DNA from 3 places in the Micromonospora sp. CNZ285 genome. Region 2 is predicted to be linked to each of the others. Evidence: riboswitches for the same ligand, from Rfam matches in the RefSeq annotation. Region 2 holds a riboswitch; each other region holds the start of a gene.
What was found. Region 2 has a riboswitch for cyclic di-AMP ahead of CLT75_RS24650 (C40 family peptidase). Riboswitches for the same ligand answer to the same signal wherever they lie in the genome.

Region 1: another riboswitch for cyclic di-AMP. It lies ahead of CLT75_RS27025 (VldE C-terminal domain-containing protein); the one in region 2 lies ahead of CLT75_RS24650 (C40 family peptidase).
Region 3: another riboswitch for cyclic di-AMP. It lies ahead of CLT75_RS16715 (VldE C-terminal domain-containing protein); the one in region 2 lies ahead of CLT75_RS24650 (C40 family peptidase).

Annotation. Positions count from the first base shown of each region.
Region 1 is NZ_SPQD01000001.1:5,871,304-5,876,659, reverse strand. It holds gene CLT75_RS27050 (hypothetical protein) at 1-452, opposite strand, end outside; gene CLT75_RS27045 (heavy-metal-associated domain-containing protein) at 489-695, opposite strand; gene CLT75_RS27040 (metal-sensitive transcriptional regulator) at 776-1,075, shown strand; gene CLT75_RS27035 (SHOCT domain-containing protein) at 1,202-1,411, shown strand; gene CLT75_RS27030 (YibE/F family protein) at 1,575-2,849, shown strand; cyclic di-AMP (ydaO/yuaA leader) riboswitch at 3,004-3,134, shown strand; gene CLT75_RS27025 (VldE C-terminal domain-containing protein) at 3,139-4,167, shown strand; gene CLT75_RS27020 (carbonic anhydrase) at 4,225-4,878, opposite strand; gene CLT75_RS27015 (helix-turn-helix transcriptional regulator) at 5,035-5,356, shown strand, end outside.
Region 2 is NZ_SPQD01000001.1:5,402,868-5,408,223, reverse strand. It holds gene CLT75_RS24665 (zinc metalloprotease) at 1-358, shown strand, start outside; gene CLT75_RS24660 (pyridoxamine 5'-phosphate oxidase family protein) at 432-977, opposite strand; gene dcd (dCTP deaminase) at 1,056-1,634, shown strand; gene CLT75_RS24650 (C40 family peptidase) at 1,712-2,746, opposite strand; cyclic di-AMP (ydaO/yuaA leader) riboswitch at 2,760-2,894, opposite strand; gene CLT75_RS24645 (peptidoglycan recognition protein family protein) at 3,133-5,166, shown strand; gene CLT75_RS24640 (C40 family peptidase) at 5,237-5,356, opposite strand, start outside.
Region 3 is NZ_SPQD01000001.1:3,716,061-3,721,416, reverse strand. It holds gene CLT75_RS16735 (BON domain-containing protein) at 1-210, opposite strand, end outside; gene CLT75_RS16730 (hypothetical protein) at 372-776, opposite strand; gene CLT75_RS16725 (STAS domain-containing protein) at 1,196-1,555, shown strand; gene CLT75_RS16720 (SRPBCC family protein) at 1,657-2,109, shown strand; gene CLT75_RS16715 (VldE C-terminal domain-containing protein) at 2,135-3,211, opposite strand; cyclic di-AMP (ydaO/yuaA leader) riboswitch at 3,216-3,346, opposite strand; gene CLT75_RS16710 (cation diffusion facilitator family transporter) at 3,491-4,405, opposite strand; gene CLT75_RS16705 (AAA family ATPase) at 4,497-5,356, opposite strand, start outside.

The sequences.
Region 1 (5,356 bases), 470 kb from region 2:
GCCCGCCAGACGCCGGGGCCGCCGAGCGGTGAGGCGACCCGCCAGGTGCCGTCGCCGGCCATCTCCGGGTGGACGTGCCGGAACCCGGACAGGTCCCGGCGGGCGACGATCAGGTGCATGCGCTTGTCGTGGGCCACCTCGAAGCGGGTGACCGGCGTGCCGTCCGGGCCGGTGATCCGGAAGGCGAACTGCCCGGCCGGGGCGTCGGCGGGCTGGAACGTGTAGCCGCGCTCGGAGACGAGCAGCCCGCCGGGTAGGTGCGCGGAGGCGCCGCCCGCCTGGCTCTCGTCACCGTGGCCGGTGTCGCCGGCCCCGTGGTCGCTGTCGCTGTCGTCGTGTCGGGTCTCGGCGGCCGGGGCGACGGGATCGGCCAGGTTGCCGATCCCGTACGCCGCTCCGAACACCGCCACGAGGCCGAGCGCGAAGCCGCTGAGCTTCGTCGCCGTGTTCATGGTGTCTCCTCGGTTGTCGCGGGTCCGCCGGACCCGTCACGCACCGACGAGGTCGTAACCGGCCTCGTCGACCGCCGCGCGGACCGCGTCCACGTCCAGCGGGTTCTGACTGGTGACGGTGACCCGGCCGCCGGCCAGGTCGACCTGGACGTCGGTGACGCCCGGAAGTGCGCTCAGCTCGGTGCTCACCGAGTTGACGCAGTGCCCGCAGGTCATGCCGTTCACCTGGTAGGTGGTCTCCATCTCGCCCTCCGATCTGATACCCCCCTGGGGTACGTTCGGAACGTTAGCATACCCCCGAGGGGTACGCTATCCTCGGTTTCATGACCGCGCCGTCCAGCCCGACCCGGGGCTACACCGCCAGCAAGGACCAACTCCTCGCCCGGCTCCGCCGGATCGAGGGCCAGGTCCGTGGCATCGAGAAGATGGTCGAGGACGACCGTTACTGCATCGACGTGCTGACCCAGATCTCGGCCATCCAGGCGGCGCTGGACAAGGTCGGCCTGGGCCTGCTCGACGGCCACGCCCGGCACTGCATGCACGAGGGCGCCGCCGAGGGCCGGGCCGACGAGATGGCGACCGAGATGATGGCCGCCGTCGGCCGCCTGATGAAGCGCGGCTGAGCAGGGACCTCCGACCCCTCCGACCAGGGCACATCGACCCGTGCCGACGCGACCGGGCGGACGTACCGTCGAAGTGGCGGGCAGGCCGGTCCGGCGGACCCGCGGTGACGGACGGAGGGCGGCCCGATGATGTGGCAGAGCCCGATGATGGGCTGGATGTGGATCTGGTCCCTGCTGGTGCTCGCCGTGCTGGCGGGGCTCGTCTGGGCGGCCGTGCGATGGACCGGCCCGCAGTACCTGGGCCCGACGACGGCCCGGCGCATCCTGGACGAGCGGTACGCCCGCGGTGAGATCGACGAGGACGAGTACCGGCGGCGCCGGGCCGGCCTGGCCTGACCGCGCGGGGCGCGCGTCACCGGCCACGGTGTGCGGGAGCGGCCGGCCGGGCTGCCTACCATGGCCGGGCGACGACCCGGACGTGGTCGACACGTCCGCGCCGGCCGGGTGACCAGACCGGTCCGGCGGACCAGGCGTCGCCGCGACCGTTGGGAGAGACGTCATGGGTGCCGACCACACCCGCCCCGCACCCGCCGCGCCGCCGGGCGTACGGCGGCTGCTCGTCGCCGTGGTGGTGCCGCTGTTCGCGCTCACCGTGATCGCGGCGCTGGTGCTCTGGCCCGGGCAGGACCGGGAGCCGGTCGGCGGCGCTGACGTCCCCCGCTACCACGGCACGGTGACCCGGGTGGTCACCGAGCCCTGCCCACCGACGCCCGAGGCCCCGGAGGGCGGGGGTGGCCCCTGCGGCACCGTGACCGTCACCGCCGAGCAGGGCCCGGACGCGGGCCGGCAGGTCGAGACGCCGATCCCGGCCGGGCCGGGCGCGCCCCGGGTCGCGGTCGGCGACGAGGTCGTCCTGGTCGAGCTGACCGACCCGGCCGACCCGGCGGTGAAGTCCTACAACATCGCCGAACACCAGCGCGGTACGCCGCTGATCTGGCTGATGGTGCTGTTCGCCGCCGCGATCGTGGCGTTCGGCCGGTGGCGCGGGCTCGCCGCGCTCGGCGGACTGGTGGCCAGCTTCGCCATCCTCCTGGGCTTCGTGCTGCCGGGCATCGGCGCCGGCCAGCCGCCGCTGCTCGTGGCGATCGTGGGCGCCGCGTTGATCATGTTCGTGGTGCTCTACCTGACCCACGGGATCACCGCGCAGACGTCGGTCGCGGTGCTCGGCACGCTCGGCAGCCTGGTGGTCACCGGCGTGCTCGGCCTACTCGCCACGTCCGCCACCCACCTGACCGGCTTCGGCAGCGAGGACGCCACCACGCTGTCCATGTTCCAGGGCGACGTGGACCTGCACGGCCTGCTGCTGGCCGGCATCATCATCGGCTCGCTGGGCGTGCTGGACGACGTCACAGTCACCCAGGCGGCCACCGTCACCGAACTGGCGCACGCCAACCCCGGACTGTCCCGGCGGCAGCTCTACCGGGCGGCGACCCGGGTCGGCCGGGCCCACATCGCGTCCACCGTCAACACCATCGTGCTGGCGTACGCGGGCGCCTCGCTGCCGCTGCTGCTCCTGCTGGTCGCCGACTCCCGCCCGGTGAGCGAGATCCTCACCAGTGAGTTCCTCGCCCAGGAGATCGTCCGCAGCGCGGTGGCGACACTCGGCCTGATCGCCGCCGTACCGCTGACGACCGGACTGGCCGCGATCGTGACCACCGCCGGGCGGCGCTCGCCCGGCGCGGAGCCGGCGCCCGCCGCGCCCCCGCCGCCGGCCGAACGGGACGACGCGCTGGAGGCCCTCGGCGGCGGAAGGAGTACGGAGGCCGCATGGTGACACTCCGCAGCGTGACCATCGAATTCAAACGCGACGCTGGTCACGGTGTGCCACGGCGAAATCTCGCTATTGGTCGGCTTCCGGACGTAGATCCTCACGAGTGCTGTCAGGTAACCTCGCTGCCGGTCACCGCCGAAGGCGCGCACCGGCGCCAGCGGTGCCGCCGCCCAATCGCTCACGGGCGAACCGGGGAACCAGGTACATGGGGTGAATCCGCGACAGCGGTAGGGGCCACTTCCGTCCCGAACCCGTCAGCTAACCCGGTCGGCGGCCGACGGAAGGGAACACTGTGACGGCACCCCTGCGCCGCTGGCTGACACCCGTGGTGGCCGTGCTGGCCTCGCTGGCAGTGCTGGCCGGCCCGAACCCGGCGACCGCGGCCCCCGCTGCGGCGGCCCCCGGCAGCCCCTCGGGCCACGAGGAGGACGGCGAACCTCCGCTCATCACCGAGGCGATCGACTCCGCCAACCGGGCCTTCCTCCAGGCCAAGGCGAAGCTCGCCAAGTCCCAGGACCGCCAGCGGCGGCTGGCGGCCGAGGTGAAGACGGCACAGGCCGAACTCGACGCGCTCAGCCCGCAGGTCAACCAGCTCGCCGCCCAGTCCTACCGGACCGGCCGGATGGGCGCGATGGCCATGCTGCTGGAGAGCAACTCCCCCGACTCGTTCGTCCGCCGGGTCAACGCCCTGGACGAGCTGAACCTCCTCAACGCGCAGCGCCTGGCCGCCATCAACGCGGTCAAGACCCGCGCCGAGCAGGCCAAGATCGCGCTCGACGCCGAGGTGCGCGAGCAGGAGAAGCAGAAGAACGCGATGGAGCGCGAGAAGGTGCAGGCCGAGCGCGCGCTGAAGCTCGTCGGCGGTCTCGGCTTCACCGGCGGCCTGGTCTCCGCCACCTCACCGGTCGCCAAGATCGCCCCCGGCCGCACCGCCGACGGCGGGTGGAAGGCCGAGTCGTGCAGCGAGGACGACCCGACCACCTCGGGCTGCGTCACGCCGCGCACGCTGCACGCGTACAAGGAGGTCCGGCGCGCCGGCTTCAAGCGCTTCGTGGGCTGTTACCGGCCCGGCGGGCCGTGGGAGCACCCCAAGGGCAAGGCGTGCGACTGGTCGCTCCAGAACAGCGGCTTCGCGCCCTGGCACAACAACGACACCCGCCGGTACGGCAACGAGGTGGCCGCGTTCCTCATCCGCAACGCCGACCGGCTGGGCATCTACTACGTCATCTGGAACCGGCAGATCTGGTTCCCGGCCACCGGCTGGAGTTCGTACAGCGGACCGTCGAACCACACCGACCACGTCCACATGTCGCTGCTCTGACCCGGACACCACGAAAAGGGGCCGCCCTCGGGCGGCCCCTTTTCTCGTCCGTACGGTTCAGCTCGCCAGCGCCGGGTCGGCGGGCGCGGCCGGGGCGGGCAGCGGGGCCGGGGCCTGCGCCACGGTCCGCACCTCGCCACCGGCGAGCCGGTACGACATGCCCACCACCGTGCACCGCCCGGCGGCCACCCGCTCGGCCAGCACGGCGGACCGGGCCAGCAGCGTCTCCACCGTCTGCGCGATGTGGACGTCGATGATGCCGTCGAGGTCCTCGACGCCCTGGCGGGCGGCGCGCAGCAGGCTCGGCGAGACCGCGTCCACCACCGCGCCCAGGTGCCCGGCCGGGGCGGCGCCGGTCCGGACCCCCTCCCGGGCGGCCTGGACCGCGCCGCACGAGTCGTGCCCGAGCACCACCACGAGCGGCGTGCCCAGCACGGTGACGGCGTACTCGACGCTGCCGAGCACCTCCGGCCCGGCGGTGTGCCCGGCGGTACGCACCACGAAGAGGTCACCGAGACCGCGGTCGAAGATGATCTCGGCGGCGAGCCGCGAGTCGGAGCAGCCGACGATCACCGCGAACGGATGCTGGCCGTCGGCCACAGCCGTCCGGTGCCCGGCGTCCTGATTCGGATGCTGCGGGACGCCGGTGACGAACCGGTGATTACCGGCTCGCAGCTCGGTCAGTGCCTGCTCCGGGGTGCTCGGCGTCATGTCCCTCACCTCGTCTACCTGGGGAACCACCAGGCCGAACGGCCTCGCGACCCACGGTCACACGCCCCTCGGGGTCCGTCAAGATTCGTGATACGCATTTCATACTTTCCCGCCCCGGACCGCGCCGATTCGGCAGGTGGCGGACGTGGCCATAGCATGACCACCATGGCGACCACACCAGTTGAGGACGGGAGCCGCCGTAACTGGACCTTCCTCACCAACCACGGCCACGTGCTGCTGGCGATCGCGCGCAACCCCACCGCCCGGCTGCGGGACGTGGCGGACGAGGTGGGCGTGACCGAGCGGGCGGCCCAGGCCATCGTGGCCGACCTGGAGGCCGGGGGTTACCTGCGGCGTACGCGGGTGGGACGGCGCAACGAGTACACGATCAACCCGAAGGGCCGCTTCCGGCACCCGGCCGAGGCCGACCAGCAGGTCGGCGCGCTGCTGGCCCTGTTCGCCGCCGAGCCCGCCGGGG
Region 2 (5,356 bases):
CCCGAAGCGGACGCTGGACAAGATGGACGGCGTGGTCGTGCTGAACGAGTCGCTGCCCGGCGGCACCGCGACCAACTACAACCAGGGTGACACCGGCACCCACGAGGTCGGCCACTGGCTGAACCTCTACCACACCTTCCAGGGCGGCTGCTCCGGCTCGGGCGACAGCGTCTCCGACACCCCGGCCGAGGCGTCCCCGGCGTACCAGTGCCCGACCGGCCGCGACACCTGCTCGACCGCCGGCAAGGACCCGATCACCAACTTCATGGACTACACGTACGACTCCTGCATGTACCAGTTCACCGCCGGCCAGGCGAGCCGCATGCTCACCGCGTGGAACGCCTACCGCGCGGCCTGACCTCCTCGCACCACGCACCGGTGCCGGCCCTGTCCTCGGACGGGGCCGGCACCGTTTCGTTTCGGATCGGGGGTCAGGCGGCCGGGCGGCGGGTGTCGAAGCCGTGCCGGCCGCGCCGGGCCTCCGCGCCCACCGGCTCCCGCCGGGCGGGTTCGGCTCCGCGCGGGTCGAGCCAGACCCGCACCTGCGGCGGGGCGGCGCCGGGCTGGGCCACCGGGTCGCGCCGGGTCAGCATCGCCACCTCGACGGTGAACTCGAACAGCCGCCAGTCGCCCTGCGGCGACGCGCGGGCGATCCGGGCCAGCCGCGTCACCGTGGCCGGGTCGGTCACCGGCCGGGCGCGCCCCGCGAGGTACGCCTCGTCGTCGCTCTCCTCCGGCGGGAACGAGTGCAGCGCGTAGCGGCCGTCGCGTTCGAGGTCGCGTCGCTTCGGCGAGTCGACGACGAAGCACCAGAGGCCGTCGGCGGTGATCACCGGGGAGACCGGGTGGACGCGGGGGCCGCCGTCGGCGCGGACCGTGGCGAGGTAGCCGAAGCCCGGCCCGTACTGCTGCATCAGGAGGCGGATCTCGTCGGCGAGGCGGGGCTCGTCGGCGGCGAATTCGGACCAGGAAGCCATGTGGACACTCTATCGAACACATGTACGAAGATGTAGTGCGACACGCAGGTCACCCGTACCGGTCGCTATGGTGTTCCGATGCTGCTCTCCGACCGCGACCTGGTCTCCGAGATCAAGGCCGGCACGCTCGCGCTGGAGCCCTTCGAGCCCACGCTGGTGCAGCCGTCGAGCATCGACGTACGCCTGGACCGGCTGTTCCGGGTCTTCAACAACCACCTCTACACGCACATCGACCCGTCGATCCAGCAGGACGACCTGACCTCGATGGTGGAGGTGCCGGAGGGGCAGCCGTTCGTGCTGCACCCGGGCGAGTTCGTGCTCGCGTCCACGCTTGAGGTGATCTCGCTGGGTGACCAGCTCGCCGGCCGGCTGGAGGGCAAGTCGAGTCTGGGGCGGCTGGGGCTGCTGACGCACTCGACAGCCGGTTTCATCGACCCCGGCTTCTCCGGTCACGTCACGCTGGAGCTGTCGAACGTGGCGAACCTGCCGATCACGCTCTGGCCGGGCATGAAGATCGGGCAGCTCTGCATCTTCCGGCTCTCCTCGCCGGCCGAGCACCCGTACGGCTCGGCCGTCTACGGCTCGCGTTACCAGGGGCAGCGCGGTCCGACGCCGAGCCGGTCCTGGCAGAGCTGGCGCACCTGGCCGACGCGCTGACGCCGCGCCCGGGGCGCCGCGCCCGGGGCGCCGCGCCCGGGGCGCCGCCGTCACCGGCGGAGCCCCGGAGCACGACCTCAGCCGGGGCGGCCGTAGCTGTTGATGTCGCCGTCGTCGACCCGCTTCATCGTGATCGGCTTGCCGGACTGGGAGGCGTGCACCACCCAGCCGTCGCCCACGTACATCGCCACGTGGTGCAGGTCGCCGTAGTAGAAGACGAGGTCACCGGCGCGCAGCTCGGCCCGGCTGACCCGCTTCGTCACGTCGTGCTGCTGGCGCGCGTTGTGCGGCAGCGAGACGCCGCCCTTCGCCCAGGCCGCCATGGTCAGGCCCGAGCAGTCGAAGTGGTCCGGTCCGGCCGCGCCCCAGACGTAGATCTTGCCGATCTGGGCACAGGCGAACTTGACCGCCGCACCGGCCGGGCCACCGGGGTAGCCGGCCGGGCACGGCGCCGGGCGCAGCGGGCCGCCGCCACCCTTGCCGTACACCTTGAGCCGCAGCTTCTCCAGCTTGGCGATCTCGGCGTCGATCTGCTTCTTCTTCGCCGCGAGCTGGGCCTCGGTACGCGCCAGACCGGCGATCATCTCGTCCAGCGGCTTCTTCTTCGCCGCCAGTTCGTCGCGCAGCGCGGCGACGGAGCGCACCTGCTCGTGCTGACGGTGCGCGAAGCGGTCGAGCAGTTCCAGGCCGGTGACCAGGTCGCCGGGTGAGCGGCTGCCCAGCAGCGCGTTCACGGTGGAGAGGTTGTCGCCCTTGTAGGCGTCGGCGGCGAGCCCGCCGACCTGGCCGAGTGCGGCGTCCACCCGGGCCTGGAGGGGTGCGATCTGCCGGCCGAGCGCGTCGGCCTGCTTGCGCCGCGCGGCGAGCTGCCCGCGTACGGCGTTGACCTGTTCGATGACCGGTTCGAGCTTGTTCCAGTCGCGGTCGATCTGGGCCTCGATCTCGGCGACCGAGGGTTCGGCGTGTGCCGCCGTGGCGCCGCCGGTCAGGACGACGGCGGTGCCGACCAGTGCGGCGAGGGCTGTGGTGAAGCGGGACCAGCGGGAACGCGGCGCGACGAAGGACCGGTCGACCGACCGGTTCGACGACGGCCGCGGGGCATGGAGTGCCACCGGGCGTCCGTACTCCTTCTTCCGTACCGCCTACCGGGTTAGCTGACGGATTCGGGCGGGAAGGGAGCCGCCCTACCGCATCGCTGCGGATTCACCCCAGGTACCTGGTTCCCCGGCTCGCCCGGAGGCGACTCGGCGGTGTCGGACCGTCACCGACCGGGTTGGACGGTGAGACGTGCGGCCGACGATTCACCAGAGTAGGGACCACCGTTATCGATCCGCAACTTCCAGCGCCGTGACACTCCGTACGCGATCCAGGGCCGCACCCGGGGCGGAGGTGAAATTTTCTTTCAAGGCTGATTACTCACTGGAAAGGTATTGACCCCTGCGGGTGTGCGGAGTGAGGGTGGAGACGCAGTGACCCCCATCCCTGTCCAGGAGGTTCGATGCACCTCTCCGCCCCGCCGTCGGGCAGACGGATACTGCTCGCCGCCGCAGTGGCGACAGCCACCGCGCTGGCGACGACCGGCCCGGTGACAGCCGCGCCGGACACGTCCGCGCCCGCGAGCGACAGGCAACAACAATACGCCGCCGCCGCGGCCGAGTACGGCGTGCCGCAGAACGTGCTGCTCGGTGTCTCCTATCTGGAGTCCCGCTGGGACACCCACACCGGGCAGCCGAGCACCAGCGGCGGCTACGGCCCGATGCACCTGACCGACGCCGCGCACATCCTCGCCATGCCGGGCAGCGCCCACGTCGACGAGGACGAGGACCCGCGCGGCGACGACTCCCGGCCGCTGAAGCTCGACCCGGCCACCGCCGCCGCGCCGGAGCGGGAAACCCCGCTGCCGCCCGCCTCGCTCCAGACGCTCGACGCCGCCGCCGCGCTCACCGGGCTCGACGCGGACACGCTCCGTACCGACCCGGCCGCGAACATCCGCGGTGGCGCCGCGCTGCTGGCGTCGTACCAGAAGGCTCTGGGTGGGCCGGTCGGCGCCGGCACCGACCCGGCGGCCTGGTACGGCGCGGTGGCCCGGTACTCCGGCGCGGACACCTCCGACGCCGCGGCGGCCTTCGCCGACGAGGTCTACGACCAGCTCGGCCAGGGCGCCAGCCGCACCACCGACGACGGCCAGCGGGTCACGCTCGCCGCCACCGCCGCGCAGCCGGACCGTTCCCGGCTGGCCCGCCTCGGCCTGCGCAACGCCGAGCGGCCGGACGGGCTGGAGTGCCCGGTACGGCTGGCCTGCGAGTGGATCCCCGCGCCGTACGAGCAGCTCAGCGACGACCCGGGCGACTACGGCAACCACGACCTGGGCGACCGGCCGAAGCAGCAGAAGATCGAGTACATCGTCATCCACGACACCGAGGGCTACTTCGGCCCGAGCGTCGACCTGGTGAAGCGGGCCGACTACCTGGGCTGGCACTACACGCTGCGCTCGGTGGACGGCTACATCGCCCAGCACATCAAGACCAAGGACGTCGGCTGGCACGCCGGCAACTGGTACGTCAACGCCAAGTCCATCGGCCTGGAGCACGAGGGCTTCGCCGGTCAGGGCACCTGGTACACCGAGGCGATGTACCGCACCTCCGCCAAGCTGGTGCGGCACCTGGCGCTGAAGCTCGGCATCCCGATGGACCGGCAGCACATCATCGGCCACGACAACGTGCCCGGCATCAACGCCGGCGCGGTGGGCGGGATGCACTGGGACCCGGGACCGTACTGGGACTGGTCGCACTACTTCGACCTGATGAAGGCGCCGTTCCGCAGCACCGGCACGCCGCGTACCGGCCTGGTCACCATCGACCCGGACTTCGCCACCAACCGGCCCGCGTTCACCGGCTGCAACCAGCAGCCGCCCGGCGTCCCGACGCCCCGGCCGCCGGCCGAGCCGTGCCCGTCGCGCGGTTCCTCGTCGGTGATCCTGCGGACCGCGCCGAGCCCGGACGCCCCGCTCGTCAACGACCTCGGGCTGCGCCCGGACGGCACGCCGGACACCATGTACATCTCCGACCACGGCGCCCGCGCCTCCGCCGGCCAGACGTACGCGCTCGCCGGCCGGCAGGGTGACTGGACGGCGATCTGGTACCTCGGCCAGAAGGCGTGGTTCCTCAACCCGGCCTCCGCGCCGACGGCCAAGTGGGCCACCGGCTTCGTGGTGACCCCGCGGCCCGGCAAGGCCACCATCCCGGTGTACGGGCGGGCCTACCCGGAGCAGGCCGCCTACCCGGACACCATCCCGTACCAGACGATCTCGCCGCTGCAGTACACGTTCGCCGCCGGCCAGCGGTACGCGGTCGGCGGGGTGCTGCCCGGCGAGTACTACCGGGCGGTCTCGTTCGACGGTTCGGCACCGGGTGACCGGACCGTGGTCCGCGGGAAGAACCGCTACGTGCAGGTCCAGTTCGGTCACCGGATCATGTTCGTGAACCTGGACGACGTGCTGGTCCTGCCGTCCCCGGTCGGCACGCCACGCTGACCCGGCACCGCACACGGGAAGGCCCCCGGTCCGCGTGGACCGGGGGCCTTTCCGCTGCCAGGGGTTCGGGTCAGGCGACCCGGACGAAGCCGGCGAGCGGCTGGGTGCTGATGCTCGACACCTGGACCGGTTTACCGGTACGTGGCGCGTGCACCATCACCCCGTTGCCGAGATAGAGCCCGACGTGGTG
Region 3 (5,356 bases), 1.7 Mb from region 2:
GGCGACCGCGCGGACCCGGGCGACCCGGTGCGCGGCCCGTTCGGCGGCCCACTTCTTGGCGTAGCTGTCGACCCGGCCGGTGAGCGTCACCACGCCCTCGGTGACAGTCACCCCGATCTCGTCCGCGCCGACCCGCGGTTCCCAGGTCAGCTCGTCGAGCACGGCGGACTGGATGTCCCGGTCGGTACGGGTGATCGTGTCGGTGGTCATCCGGCTCTCCCTCCCGTCGGTCGCGGCGCGGGCACGTGGTCCCGCACCCGCGATCCTGCGTCCGCCCCGGGTGAACGGCCCTCACCCGCTGCGGGTGAGGCAGCAGGACGGCCGCCCCCGGGAGGTCCCGGGAGCGGCCGTCGTCGTGTCGTACGGGCGGGTCAGCCGTCCAGGCCGGCCGGCGAGTTCGGCCGGTCCACGTCCACGAACTCGATCTCGTCCGCGGCGCGGTCCCGGCTGCCCGCGGCGCGCGCCGCGGTGCCGGCGGCCCAGCCGATCGCCGCGCCGGTGAGCGCCGCCGCGATCAGCAGCGTCCAGGGCAGGGCGGGCCGGCGGCCGGCGAGCGCGTCGAAGGCGAGGGACGCCCGGCGGCGTGCCTCGTCGGCGGCGGAGCCGACCAGGTCGGTGGCGTCGTCGGCCAGGCCGGAGGAGCTGCGGCGGGCGGTCCGGGTGGCGTCGCGCACGCTGTCGCCGGCGGAACCGACGGCGGAGAGCAGGTTCTGCCACGCCTGGTCGGCGACCCGCTCGGCCTTGCCCCGGCGGTCCAGCAGGTTGGATCCGAACATCGTTCTACCTCCTCGGGTGCCGAAGGCCGGCGGCCACTTCGGACTCCGGTGTCCATCCGGCGGGTTCACTGTCTCGGGCAGTGCCCCACCGGCGCCCGCGGCAAACCACGCGGTGGTTCCCGGCCTGCGAGCAGCGAACGGGACGAACCACCCGAACGCGCCGGGACCGGTGCCGACGGGACGTGCGTGCGCCCGCTACCCTGGTCGGCGGATCGGCGGGCCCGCCCGGTCGCACGGTTGGCCGCGACCCGCCATACAGGGGAAACTGGAACCCGGAGGTTCGGATTGGGTACGTCCAGGTGTGCCCAGTTCGCGAATTGCTCATCCCGGGGGGTGGCGACCGGGCCGTTGGAGGAATACTCTCGGTCGCGGCCCGCGTACTGATGAGGCGCCCGTCATGGGCGAGTGGAGGTGCTCGCGTGAGCCTGTCGATCGTGAAGTCGGTGCGGCCGGGTGGTGTCGTCCAGATCGCGCCCCGTGGGGAGATCGACGTCGACACCGCGTACGAGGTGCGGGAAGCGATCGCCGAGGTGCTCGCGAAGGGCCGTCCGTCCCGGATCGAGCTGAACATGCGGCTTGTCACGTTCATCGACTCGGTCGGCATCAGCGCCATGGTCGCGGGCTTCCAGACCTGCGAGGTCAGCGGCGTCAAGCTCGTGGTCATCGAGCCGAGCCGGTTCGTGCACCGGCAGCTCTGGGTGACCGGCCTGCTCGGCCTGTTCGGCGCGCCCGAGCCGTGGTTCGCCGACGACACCCCCGAGGTGCTGCCCGGCGCTTGAGCGCCGTTCACACCCCCTGCGGCCAGGGGACCTTCTACCCGTTGCCAGTCCGGCGTCGGTACGGGACGATCGTCGCGACGCACGACGGCGAGGGGGCCCGCTTGCAGAGCAGCGACAGCTTCAGCTACACCGTGCAGGCCCGGTGCACCCGGGCCGAAGCGGTGGCCCTGCTGGGTGACCTGAGTCGCCAGGGCGAGCTGCATCCGCTGATCGTCCGGGTCCGGAAGCTGCCGGCCCGGCCGGGCGCGCTGGCCAGCTACGCGATCACGGACCGGCTGCAACTCGGCCCGCTGCACTTCCCGGTCACGTACCAGGCGGACGTGCTCGTCGCCAGCGAGGACGAGGTCGTCACAGTGGCGCGGCAGCAACCCGCGACGACCGTCCGCAACCACACCCGCCTGCGCGACGAGCCGGACGGCACGGTACGCATCGACGTGGAGATCACGCTCACCGCGCCGGCACCGCTGTTCGGGTACGCGTTCCGCCAGGCCCGGGCTGCTCACCTGGGCCTGGCGGCGCGTCTCGGCGCGACCCTGGAGGGCCGACCGGCCTGATCCGGCCGACCCTCTCAGGCGTGGCTCAGTACACCGACAGGTGCACGTGGTTGGTGTGGTCGCTGGACGGGTCGCCGTTGCCGCCGCTGTACGACTTCCACCCGCTGCTGGGCAGCCAGATCTGCTTGAACCAGATCACGTAGAGCACGGCGAGCGGGTCGGCGTTGCGCACGAAGTACGCGGCCAGGTTGTTGCCGTACGTCCGGTCACCGCCGGAGGCGACGCCGCCGAAGCCGTCCTTCTGCGCGGCGAAGTCGCAGGCCCGCCCCTTCGGATGCTCACCCGAGCCGCTCGGCCGGTGGCACGAGACGTACCTGGTGAAGCCGGCCGCCTTGGCCTGTTGCAGCGCGTGCAGCGTGCGCGGCGTGATGCAGCCGTCCGCCGGGGTGGGGTCGTTGACGCTGCACGACTCCGACGGCCAGGAGCCGTCCGAGTTGCGCGGCGCCGGCTTCGCGTTCTTGCTGGAGGTGCCCTGGACGCTGCCACCGCCGCTGCTGCTGCGCGAGGCCCGGTCGTTCGCCACCTCAAGGGCGCGCTCGGCCTGCTCCTTGCGCTTGGCCATCACCGTCACCTGCTTGCGCTGCTCGCGGATCTCCCCGTCGAGCTGGGCGCGGGTGCGGGTGGCCTCATCGCGGGTGGCGATCAGGTCGCGCAGCGTACGGTCCTCGTGCGCGGCGACCTGCTCCAGCGCGGCGGCCCGGTCCATGAAGCCCTCCGGGCTGCTGCTGCCGAGCAGCGCCCCGGCGGTGCCCAGGCGGCCGTTGCGGTACGCCACCGCGGCGATCTCGCCGACCTTGGCGTCGCGGACGGCAAGCTCGGCGCCGACCGTCTTGAGCTGGTCGTTGAGCTGTTTCTGGCGGGTCACCGACCGGTTCAGCGCGGCCTTCGCCTCCAGCCAGCCCTTGCTGGCCGCGTCGAGCTGGGCGCGCAGTTCCGGCGTGCCGCCCTCGTCGTCGCCGCCGGGCGCGGCGGCGAGCAGGCCGGTCACCGGCGCCGCGGAGGCGGGGGAGACCGGAACGGTCGCGACGCCGAGGGTCAGCGTCGCGACGAGCAGGGCCGCCAACCGGGCGGCCGTCCGTCGTACAGGTGCCACTGGGGGCATTCACACGTCCTTCCGTCAACGCCGACCGGGTTAGCTGACGGGTTCGGGACGGAAGATCCCTACCGCTGACGCGGATGCACCCCACGTACGTGGTTCCCCGGCTCGTCCCTGCGGACGATTAGGCGACGGCCGCCCCACCGGGGCCGGGTGGCGTCCGCGGGTGCGGCCGCGACCGAGACTACCGGCGCTGCCCGGGCGCGGCTCCGTCGAGCAGCGCCACTAGGCGGGGCAAAACCGGCATAAGACTACATTAGCCACAGTGATTTAAGTGTGTCCTAATCACCACTCGGTCTGTCCGCACACTCCGGCCGACGCTCCGGGTTCGACCTGCAACGTGGCGTGATCGATGGAGAAGTCCTCGTGCAGGGCGGCCCGCGCGGCGGCCAGCACCCCGGCCGGGTCCACACCCGGGTCGGTGGTCAGGTGCGCCGAGGCCACCTCCATGCCCGAGGTGAGCGTCCAGACGTGCAGGTCGTGCACCTCGGCCACGCCCGGTACGGCGGCCAGCCGGTCGTGCACGGCGGTGACCTGGAGGTGCTCCGGCGCGGCCTGCACCAGGATGCGCAGCGCGGCCCGGCCGAGCCGCCAGGTGCGCGGCAGGATGAACAGGCCGATCCCGACGGCGACCAGCGGGTCCGCCCACCACCAGTCGGTCACCGCGATGACCAGCGCGGCGGCGATCACGCCGAGCGAGCCCAGCAGGTCGCCGAGCACCTCCAGGTACGCCCCGCGCAGGTTGATGCTCTCCTTCGACCCGGCGCGCAGCAGCGCGAACGCGACGATGTTGGCGAGCAGGCCGAGCACCGCCACCACGAGCATCGGGCCGGCCAGCACCTCCGGCGGCTCGCCGAACCGGCGTACCGCCTCGACCAGGACGTAGATCGCGACGGCACCGAGCAGTACGGCATTGGCGAGGGCGGCGAGCACCTCCAGCCGGTAGAGCCCGAACGTGCGCTGCGGGTCGGTGCCGGCGCGGCGGGTGGCGGTGATCGCGGCCAGCGCCATGCCGATGCCGAGGACGTCGGTGAACATGTGCCCGGCGTCGGAGAGCAGTGCCAGCGACCCGGTCGTGAACGCGGCCACCGCCTCGACCACCATCAGGGCGGCGAGCAGCGCGAAGGCGGCCCAGAGGCGGCCCCGGTGGCGGTGCGCCGCGTTGGTCACCGCGCCGCTGTGGTCATGACCTGCGCCCACGCCAACACCCTTCCTGCCCCGTACCGGCCAGGCCCAATGTATGTTCACATCGCTATGTATGCAACTGAACTGTGGGTGACGGCGGGGCCGGTCACCCCACCGGGTCGAGCGTGGTGAGGCGCTGGGTCGCCCGGGACAGCGCCACGTAGAGCGTGCGCACACCCGATCCCGGGTCGGCCCGGATCTCGCTCGGCGCCACCAGCACCACGCCGTCGTACTCCATGCCCTTGGCCTGGAGGCTGGTCACCACCTGGAGGCGGCCCGCGCCGAGCCCGCCCAGCCAGCCCGCCACCTCGTCCCGGCGCGGCACCGGCGTGATCACGCCGACGGTGCCCTCCACCTGCGCGAGCAGCGCCTCGGCCGCCTCGACGGTGGCCGCCGGCAGGTCGGCGGCGGGCACCGTGCGCTCGATCGGCGGCACGCCGGTGGACCGCACCGCGTCGGGCAGCGGCAGGTCCGGGTAGAGCCGGCGGATCTCCGCCGCCGCCACCGCGAAGATCTCCGCCGAGTTGCGGTAGTTGGTGGTCAGCTCGTAGCGGTGCCGCTTTCGCCGGCCGAGCGCCTGGTCACGGGCCCGGTCCAGCTCCTGCGGGTCGCCGGTCCAGGCGGTCTGCGCCGGGTCACCGACCACCGTCCAGGACGCCAGCCGCCCGCGCCGGCCGACCATCCGCCACTGCATCGGCGAGACGTCCTGCGACTCGTCCACCACCACGTGCGCGTAGTCGCGGTAGTCGTCCGGACGCTCCCGCGCCGCCGCGCGGGCGGCACGCTGCCGGTCGGCGTACGTGCTCAGCTCGCGCACGCCACCGGCGAGCTGGTACGGGTCGCGCTTGGGCCGGGCCCGCTGCACCGGCTTGCCGAGCAGCGCGTCCAGCTCGTCCAGCAGCGCGATGTCGGCCACCGTCAGGCCCTCGGTCGCCAGCGTCCGGTACGCGTCGCCGAGCAGCCGGA